One region of the Streptomyces sp. NPDC048270 genome, then DNA from elsewhere that is predicted to be linked to it. Evidence: riboswitches for the same ligand, from Rfam matches in the RefSeq annotation. Region 1 holds a riboswitch; each other region holds the start of a gene.
The links. Region 1 has a riboswitch for cobalamin ahead of AB0D66_RS12900 (acyl-CoA thioesterase). Riboswitches for the same ligand answer to the same signal wherever they lie in the genome.
Positions count from the first base shown of each region.

Region 2: it holds a riboswitch for cobalamin, as region 1 does, so the genes downstream of both, AB0D66_RS03580 (ribonucleoside-diphosphate reductase subunit alpha) here and AB0D66_RS12900 (acyl-CoA thioesterase) in region 1, are expected to answer to the same signal.
Region 3: it holds a riboswitch for cobalamin, as region 1 does, so the genes downstream of both, AB0D66_RS04690 (energy-coupling factor ABC transporter permease) here and AB0D66_RS12900 (acyl-CoA thioesterase) in region 1, are expected to answer to the same signal.
Region 4: it holds a riboswitch for cobalamin, as region 1 does, so the genes downstream of both, metE (5-methyltetrahydropteroyltriglutamate--homocysteine S-methyltransferase) here and AB0D66_RS12900 (acyl-CoA thioesterase) in region 1, are expected to answer to the same signal.

Region 1 is NZ_JBEZLV010000011.1:107,726-109,915, reverse strand. It holds gene AB0D66_RS12905 (2OG-Fe(II) oxygenase) at 1-753, opposite strand, end outside; cobalamin riboswitch at 945-1,170, shown strand; gene AB0D66_RS12900 (acyl-CoA thioesterase) at 1,238-1,681, shown strand; gene AB0D66_RS12895 (ABC transporter substrate-binding protein) at 2,048-2,190, shown strand, end outside.
Region 2 is NZ_JBEZLV010000003.1:65,272-67,461, forward strand. It holds gene AB0D66_RS03580 (ribonucleoside-diphosphate reductase subunit alpha) at 1-1,358, opposite strand, end outside; cobalamin riboswitch at 1,500-1,629, opposite strand; gene AB0D66_RS03585 (GNAT family N-acetyltransferase) at 1,674-2,168, opposite strand.
Region 3 is NZ_JBEZLV010000003.1:314,419-316,608, reverse strand. It holds gene AB0D66_RS04695 (flavodoxin family protein) at 1-462, opposite strand, end outside; cobalamin riboswitch at 756-981, shown strand; gene AB0D66_RS04690 (energy-coupling factor ABC transporter permease) at 1,010-1,705, shown strand; gene AB0D66_RS04685 (energy-coupling factor ABC transporter substrate-binding protein) at 1,705-2,049, shown strand; gene cbiQ (cobalt ECF transporter T component CbiQ) at 2,053-2,190, shown strand, end outside.
Region 4 is NZ_JBEZLV010000007.1:63,557-65,746, reverse strand. It holds gene AB0D66_RS09225 (3-hydroxybutyryl-CoA dehydrogenase) at 1-381, shown strand, start outside; cobalamin riboswitch at 487-707, shown strand; gene metE (5-methyltetrahydropteroyltriglutamate--homocysteine S-methyltransferase) at 873-2,190, shown strand, end outside.

The DNA of each region.
Region 1 (2,190 bases):
CGGGCGGGTGCGTTCGGCCGCGCGGGCCATCCACGGCCAGATCTCGAAGGCCGCGGCGGGCGGCGCCGTCGCGCGCCCGGGCCCGCTGATCCACGTCGTCAGGGTGAACCGGCTGTCGGCGAACAGCCCGCTGGCGCACGTGGACGGGACGACCTCGTGGTAGGCGCTGGCCGGGAAGAACACGATGGTGTCGTGCTCGGGCTCGATCGTGCGGTAGGAGTCCGCCGGCCTGGCCCCGCCCTCGTTCAGCACGGTGTCGTACAGCCGCAGCCGTCCGCCGTCGAAGCCGCGGGGCCGGCGGTGCAGGTAGTACACCGCCGACACGGCCGTGCCGACGTCGCGGACCCGTGAGGCGTCGGTGTGCATGCCGTAGTGGCCGCCTTCGCCGTGCGCCGTCAGGACGGTCAGGGTCTGCGTGAGCGCGGTCCGGTGGCCGAGGACCTCCTGGACGAGCGGCAGGCAGTCCGCGAGGTGCGCGCTGAACACGGCGCTGGTCACGGGGAGTACGAGGGAGCTGCGGCCCTTGTGGGAGACCTGGCCCGACAGCGGGTCGAGGACCGTCCCCGCGTTGAAGTCGGCCTGCCGGGAGATCGCGTACTCCAGTAGGGTGGCGGCGCGCTCGGCGCCGAGGAAGTTCTCGAAGCGGCAAACGGGGGCCGCCACCACAGGAGCGGTGGACCACTGGTCGGAGGGGGGCAGGGCATCGGTACCGATTTCCCTGGACGCGGCCGGTTCCATCGCGTATCCACTCATGGCCCGGAACCGTACGCGGGGCCGCCGAAGCCGTCGAAGGAGCACGCGGGGCGCACGGGAGTACGCCGCCACGCCGGTACCCCGCCCCGCCCGGCGGTCGCCGGGCCAGGGCCCCCGCTGCCGCCCGGGGCCGGTCCGCCCGCGCCCACGGCACCGGACGGAGGGCTGGTCAGGCCGGTGATGGCGCCGGGTAGGGTGTGAGCGCAGCTGGTTCGCCCCGTCCGCCAGGCGGGATGCGTCGCAAGAGGGAACCCGGTGGGAATCCGGGACTGCCCCGCAGCGGTGAGCGGGAACGACCGCCGTCATACGCACTGGAGCCGGAACCGGTTCCGGGAAGCGACGGCCACTAGGTGCCCGCCGGGAGACCGGCAGGCGTGTCCGCGAGTCCGAAGACCTGCCACTGCCCGCATGCCGAAACGTCATGCGGGGTGCCGGAGAAGACTCTCCGGGGCCTTTCTGCCGCGACTCGCGAAGGAGAGTTGACGTGGCCGACCAGACCGCTGCCGCCGTGAGGTGCGTCGCCAAGAACCCGGGCGACTCCCGGGTGACGCTCGCCCACATCATGAGCGAGCACGACACCAACCTCTACGGCACCATCCACGGCGGCGTGGTGATGAAGCTCATCGACGACGCCGCCGCTGCCGCCGCCGGACGCCACGCCGACGGCCCCGCCGTCACCGTGGCCGTGGACGGGATGGCGTTTCTGGCACCGGTGCGCGCCGGTGACCTGCTCAGCGTCGACGCCGAGCTGGTACGCGCCGGCCGGACGTCGATGACGGTCGGCGTGCGCGTCGGGGCCGAGCGCTGGAACGCCTCGGGCCCCACCACGCAAGTGGCCACCGCCCGACTGACCTTCGTCGCCGTCAACGCCGAGGGCGAGCCGCGTCCCGTCCCCACCCTCGACGTCCCCGGGGCGCTTCCCTCGTAGGCGAAGGGCCGTACGCCCGGGGGCCCGTGAGGCTCCCGTCCGCGAACGGCCCCGGTGCGGCGCGGACATGCCTCCTCAGGTCCGGAACCGCGTGGCGCGAGCCGCCGTACGCGCCCCCCGTGCGCCCCTGCACGCCATCCCCACCCCTCGACGACCGTGCGCGGTTCCCCCCGGGCCGGCCGCACGCTCCCTCCCGACCGGCGCCGGTCGGCCCGGCCTGCGCCGAGCCGAGCCGAACCGAGCCGCCCCGGCCTGCCGCCGGCACGGCGCGAAGACCGTCCGACGCATCCGATCCGTCCATCCGATCCGTCCCGTCCATCCGATCCGTCCCGTCCATCCGATCCATCCGCGGTGAGAGGACCACCCATGCCCCGCATCCACCCCAAATCCCTGCTGTCCGCCCTCGCCACAGCCCTGTTGATATCCGGCTGCGGGGGCGCCGCCACGCCCTCCGCCGCCCCGCAGGCGGCTGCCGGCGTCAAGGGATTCCCGCTCACGGTCGACAACTG
Region 2 (2,190 bases), on a different contig from region 1:
GCCGTCTCGCCGTCGTTGGTGACCTCGATGATCTCGGTGCACAGGTTGGAGGAGTGGACGACGGTGCCCGGCTCGGCGGTCTGGTTCGCCGTGCGGTTGGAGGCGTCCTTGAAGGTCATCCAGCCCTGGCCGGTCTGCGCGAGGGTGCGCATCATCCGGCCGTACAGGTCGCGGGCGGGCATGGTCTTGCGGGCCAGGCCCGCCGATTCGGCCTTGCGGTAGGCGGCGTCGAACGCGTCGCCCCACAGGTCGACGAGCTCGGGCACGTCGGCCGGGGAGAACAGCGACCAGTCGGCGTCGGCGTTGACCCGGCGCATGAACTCGTCCGGCACCCAGTGGGCCAGGTTCAGGTTGTGCGTACGGCGCTGGTCCTCGCCGGTGTTGTCGCGCAGCTCCAGGAACTCCTCGATGTCCGCGTGCCAGGTCTCCAGGTAGACGGCGGCGGCGCCCTTGCGGCGGCCGCCCTGGTTCACGGCGGCGACGGAGGCGTCGAGGGTCTTCAGGAACGGCACGATGCCGTTGGAGTGGCCGTTGGTGCCGCGGATCAGCGAACCGCGGGCGCGGATGCGGGAGTACGACAGGCCGATGCCGCCGGCGTGCTTGGAGAGTCGGGCGACCTGGTGGTAGCGGTCGTAGATCGAGTCCAGCTCGTCCAGCGGGGAGTCCAGCAGGTAGCAGGAGGACATCTGCGGGTGGCGGGTGCCGGAGTTGAAGAGCGTGGGGGAGGACGGCAGGTAGTCGAGGCGGCTCATCAGCCGGTAGAGCGAGGCCACTTCCTCGACGGCCTGCACGGACTCGTCCTCGGCCAGACCGCACGCCACGCGCAGCATGAAGTACTGCGGGGTCTCGATCACCTGGCGGGTGATCGGGTGGCGCAGCAGGTAGCGGCTGTGCAGGGTGCGCAGGCCGAAGAAGCCGAAGCGGTCGTCGGCACCCTCGGCGAGGGTGTGCTCCACCAGCGCGTCCAGGCGGCTCGCGTGGGTCCGGACGAACTCGGCCGTGCGGTCGGCGATGAGGCCCTCGCGGTGGCCGACCCCGACGGAGGCCGAGAAGGAGGTGGAGCCCTGGCCCGCGGCCTCGTCGCGCACCGCCAGCGTCAGCAGCCGCGCGGCGAGCCTCGAGTACGCGGGGTCCTCGGAGATCAGGCCGGCGGCGGCCTCGGTGGCCAGCCCGCGCAGTTCGGCCTCGTCGGCGGCGGCGCTGCGACCGCGCAGCGCGGCGGCGGCGACCCGGCCGGGGTCGGTGTCGGGGAGGTCCGCCGTCAGTTCGGTGAGGGTACGCAGCAGCGTGGCCCCCGGGCCCTCGGTGTTGTCGCCAGAAACGGACTCGGCGCGCGGTGCGGAAGGCGCGATGGTCACGGCGGGAGCTCTCCCTCGCTCGGCCCGGATCGACGGCGGGCGGGCACGGGGAGGCGCATGCGGGCGTGGCAGGAACGCGTACACCGCATGGCGTCCACCGGCCCAACCGCGAGGCCCGGACGTATCGGCACCCGGTTCGGTCGACCCGGGCGCACCGTCGGCAGGTCCTCGGACTTCATGTCCGGTAGCCGGACACTTCATACCGTTGCGGGACAGTTCCGGATTCGCACCGGATTCCCCTGCGGCGACAGCAGGCATGAGCATACATGTGGGGGGCCGCCGTTGCGTGACCCCCCACATGTTGTGTCGGTGTGGCTACAGCTCCAGACGGTACGTGAGCAAGGTGAGCCCGGGAACCGGCGCCCAGTCCCGCTCCGGCGTACGGACGAAACCGAGCCGCTCGTAGATCCGCTGGGCCCCGGTCATGCCGCGCTGGGTGGACAGCACCAGGTGCGTGACGCCCGACAGCTCCCGCGCACGGGCCGCGCACGCCCGCACCAGCGCCTCGCCGGCGCCGCGTCCCCGCGCCTCGCGGGAGACGGCCAGCATCCGGAACTCGGCCTCGCCGGGCCCGGCTATGTCGGCCAGCGGGCTGCCGGGCGGCGCGAAGGTCACCCCGCCGAGCAGGGCCCCCTCCTCGACGGCCACGAGCACCTCCCCGTCGGCGGCCCGTCCGGCGACATCGCGCAGCACCGCCGCGTAGAACGCCTCGCCGGAGCCCAGCAGGCCGTCGCCCAGATAGGCCTGCGCGGTGATCTCACCCAGCTGCTCGTACTCGGCGGGCAGCGCCGCCCTGATCACGATGTCCATGGGGTCGAGTGTGCCGGACGGG
Region 3 (2,190 bases), on a different contig from region 1:
GAGGTGCTGGAGGCTGTAGAGGATGTTCATGGCGCAGTGTTTGACGCCGTCCTCGTTGCCGGTGACCAGCGCGCCGCCGACGCGTCCGTAGTAGGCGTACTGGCCCCGCTCGTTCAGCAGGGAGGAGCAGGCGTAGAGCCGTTCGATGACCTGCTTCATCACGGAGCTGTTGTCGCCGAGCCAGATCGGGCCGCACAGGACGAGGATGTCGGCGTCCATGATCTGGCTGTAGAGGACCGGCCACTGGTCGCTCTCCCAGCCGTGCTCGGTCATGTCCGGCCAGACGCCGGTCGCGATGTCGTGGTCGACGGCGCGGATCAGCGAGGTCCGGACGCCCGCCGCCGCCATGACCGCGCGGCTCTTGTCGATCAGCCCTTCGGTGTTGCTGGCCTCGGGCGAGCGCTTGAGCGTGCAGTTCACGTAGACGGCGGTCAGGTCTGAGTAGTCGTAGTCGGCAGCCACGGTCCCAGCCTGTGCGGGACCGGCCGGGGCCGCCACCGGGCCGCGCCCGTACGGGGCCGCCCGGATCACGGGTGCGGAACGGTTCGGGAGCGGCCCCGGCCGGCCCGCGGCGGTCCGGAACGGCGCGGCGGCCCGGGCGGACCGCGCCGAGCCGGACCGGAACCGGGAACTCCCCTGTCAGGCGCGGCTGTTGGCGGGACTGTGCCGACTCGGTCGCCCAGGGTCACCGACAAGCGGAATCCGGAGACCTCGTGGCCCGTTCGAGACGGGTTGTTACCGGCCCGCGCGGCCGACTAGGGTCAGCGGGCCTTGGTGTTCGGGAAACCGGTGGGAAACCGGTGCGGCCCTCGCCACTGTGATCGGGGAAGTCCGGCTCCACTCTCCCCCTGCCTCCGTCGGGGGGACCCCCAGCGGGAAGCCACTGGGACACCGTGCGGGATTCCGCACGGCCCCGGGAAGGCGGAGCCCGGGCATCAGCACCCGTGAGCCAGGAGACCGGCCGGGGCGCGTTGTCCATCCACGAGGTGCTGGAGAGGTCTCCCCACTCATGCATATTGCCGAGGGGTTCCTACCCCCGTTGCACGCGGTCGCCTGGGGCGCCGCGTCCGCTCCGTTCGTCGTCCACGGCGTCCGGGCCCTCACCCGCGAGGTGAAGGCCAATCCCGAGAGCACGCTCCTGCTCGGTGCGTCCGGAGCGTTCACTTTCGTCCTGTCTGCCCTGAAGATCCCCTCGGTGACGGGAAGTTGCTCCCACCCCACCGGCACCGGGCTCGGGGCCATCCTGTTCAGGCCGCCGATCATGGCGGTGCTCGGCACGATCACCCTGCTCTTCCAGGCGCTGCTGCTCGCGCACGGCGGGCTCACCACGCTCGGCGCCAACGTCTTCTCGATGGCGGTAGCCGGGCCCTGGGCGGGCTACGCCGTCTACCGCCTGCTGCGGAAGTTCGACCTGCCGCTGATGGTGGCGGTGTTCTTCGGCGCGTTCTTCGCCGACCTGGTCACCTACTGCGTGACCTCCGTCCAGCTGGCGCTGGCCTTCCCCGACGCGGCGACCGGCTTCACCGGCGCGCTGGTGAAGTTCGCGGAGATCTTCGCGCTCACCCAGATCCCGCTCGCGGTGAGCGAGGGCCTGCTGACCGTGCTCGTGATGCGCCTGCTGATGCAGTCCAGCAAGTCGGACCTGATCCGGCTCGGCGTCGCCAAGCTCACCGGTTCGAAGAAGCAGCGGGAGGCGGCGGTCTGATGACCAGGAACGCGAAGATCAACACCCTGCTGCTGCTCCTGGTGGCGGCGCTGGCCGTGCTGCCCCTCGCCCTCGGGCTGGGGGACGGCAAGGAGGAGCCGTTCGCGGGCGCCGACGCGCAGGCGGAGGCGGCCATCACCGAGCTGAGGCCCGACTACGAGCCGTGGTTCTCGCCGCTGTACGAACCCCCCTCCGGGGAGATCGAGTCGGCGCTGTTCGCCCTCCAGGCGGCGCTGGGCGCGGGCGTGCTCGCGTACTACTTCGGGGTCCGCAAGGGCCGCCGCCAGGGCGCTGCGGCCGCGGCGGCCACGACGCCCTCCGAGGCCCCCGCCACGGAGTCGTAGGCGGTGCTGCCGATCGACGCGGCGGCGCACAGCAGCCGCTGGCGCCATCGCCACCCCCTGGAGAAGGCGCTGCTGGGGATCGGGCTGACGGTCACCGCGGTGTGCCTTCCCCCCTGGCCGGGCGGGCCGCTCGTCGGGGCG
Region 4 (2,190 bases), on a different contig from region 1:
CGCGAGACCGCCGAGCGGGTGGAGGCCTTCGCCCGCGACAGCCTGGGCAAGACCGCCATCCGCTCCCAGGACCGGGCCGGCTTCGTCGTCAACGCCCTGCTCGTCCCGTACCTGCTCTCGGCCGTCCGGATGGCCGAGTCCGGCTTCGCGAGCGCCGCCGACGTCGACGCCGGCATGGAACTGGGCTGCGCCCACCCCATGGGCCCGCTCAAGCTCGCCGACCTGATCGGACTGGACACGGTCGCGGCCATCGCGCAGTCGCTGTACGAGGAGTTCAAGGAACCCCTCTACGCACCGCCCCCGCTGCTGCGGCGGATGGTCCAGGCGGGGCTGCTGGGCCGCAAGAGCGGCCGCGGCTTCCACACGTACGACCGGCGCTGACGGGAGGAGGGGCGGGGGGTGGCGGGCACGGGGCGGGCCCCGGCGTGGCCCACGTCACCGTCCGGCATGCGGGCCGCTGTACCGCTCCTCCAGAACCTGCGCCTACGCTGATCGGCAGCAGCTGGTTCGCCCCGTCCGCCAGGCGGGATGCGTCGTAAGAGGGAACCCGGTGGGAATCCGGGACTGCCCCGCAGCGGTGAGCGGGAACGACCGCCGTCATACGCACTGGGCCCGGACGGGTCTGGGAAGCGACGGCCACTAGGTGTCTGCCCGAAGGGCAGACGTGCCCGCAAGTCCGAAGACCTGCCCGTTGCCCGCGCACGCACAGCCGTGCGCGGACATCCCGGTGACCTCGTGGGCGGGTCGGCGAACAGATCTCGGACGGTCACGGCGGCGCAGCGCGCCCCGGCGGACCGTCCGGTCCGTGACCCCTTCGCGCCCCACGTCCCGCCACCGGGACTCATGGAGACAAGCTCGCGAAGGAGAGTTCCGTGACAACCGAGTCCGCAGCCGCCGCCGTGGAAGCCACCGTGTACGGCTACCCCCGCCAGGGGCCGAACCGTGAACTGAAGAAGGCCGTCGAGGGCTACTGGAAGGGCCGCGTCAGCGCCGAAGCCCTCCACGAGACCGCCGCGCACCTGCGCCGGGCGAACTGGCTCCAACTGGCCGGCGCCGGCATCACCGAGGTCCCCACCGGCGACTTCTCGTACTACGACCACGTCCTCGACACCAGCGTCATGCTCGGCGCCGTCCCCGACCGCCACCGCGCCGCGTTCGATGCCGACGCCCTCGACGGATACTTCGCCATGGCCCGCGGCACCCAGGACGCGGCGCCGCTGGAGATGACCAAGTGGTTCGACACCAACTACCACTACCTGGTGCCCGAACTCGGGCCCGACACCCGGTTCACCGCCGACTCCACCCGGCAGGTCGCCGCACTGCGGGAGGCCCTGGCCCTGGGCCTCGGGGCCCGCCCGGTCCTGGTCGGCCCCGTCACCTACCTCCTGCTCGCCAAGCCCGCCCCCGGGGTGGCCGAGGACTTCCGGCCGATCACGCTGCTCGACCGGCTGCTGCCCGTGTACGCGCAGGTCCTCGCAGACCTGCGCGCGGCCGGCGCCGAATGGGTCCAGCTGGACGAGCCGGCCCTGGTGCAGGACCGCACCCCGGCCGAACTGGGCACCGCCGCCCGGGCCTACCGCGAGCTCGGCGGCCTGCCCCGGACCCAGCGCCCCCAGCTGCTGGTCGCCACGTACTTCGACCGGCTCGGCGAGGCCCTGCCCGTGCTGGCCAAGGCACCCGTCGAAGGACTCGCCCTCGACTTCACCGAGCGGGCCGCCGCCAACCTCGACGACCTCGCGGCGGCCGGCGGACTGCCCGGCAAGCGCCTGGTCGCGGGCGTGGTCGACGGCCGCAACATCTGGATCAACGACCACGAGAAGTCCCTCACCACCCTCGCCACCCTGCTCGGCCTCGCCGACCGCGTCGACGTCGCCGCCTCCTGCTCCCTCCTCCACGTACCGCTGGACGCGGGCGCCGAACGGGACATCGACCCGCAGATCCGCCGCTGGCTGGCCTTCGCCCGCCAGAAGACCACCGAGATCACCACCCTCGCCCGGGGCCTCGCCTCGGGCACCGGCGCCATCGCGGCCGAACTCGCCGCCAACCGCGCCGACCTGGCCTCCCGGGCGAACTCCGCGATCACCCGCGATCCGGCCGTACGGGCCCGGACCGCGGCCGTCACCGACAGCGACGGCCGCCGCTCCCAGCCCTACGACCGGCGCGCGGCGGCCCAGCGGGCCCACCTGGGGC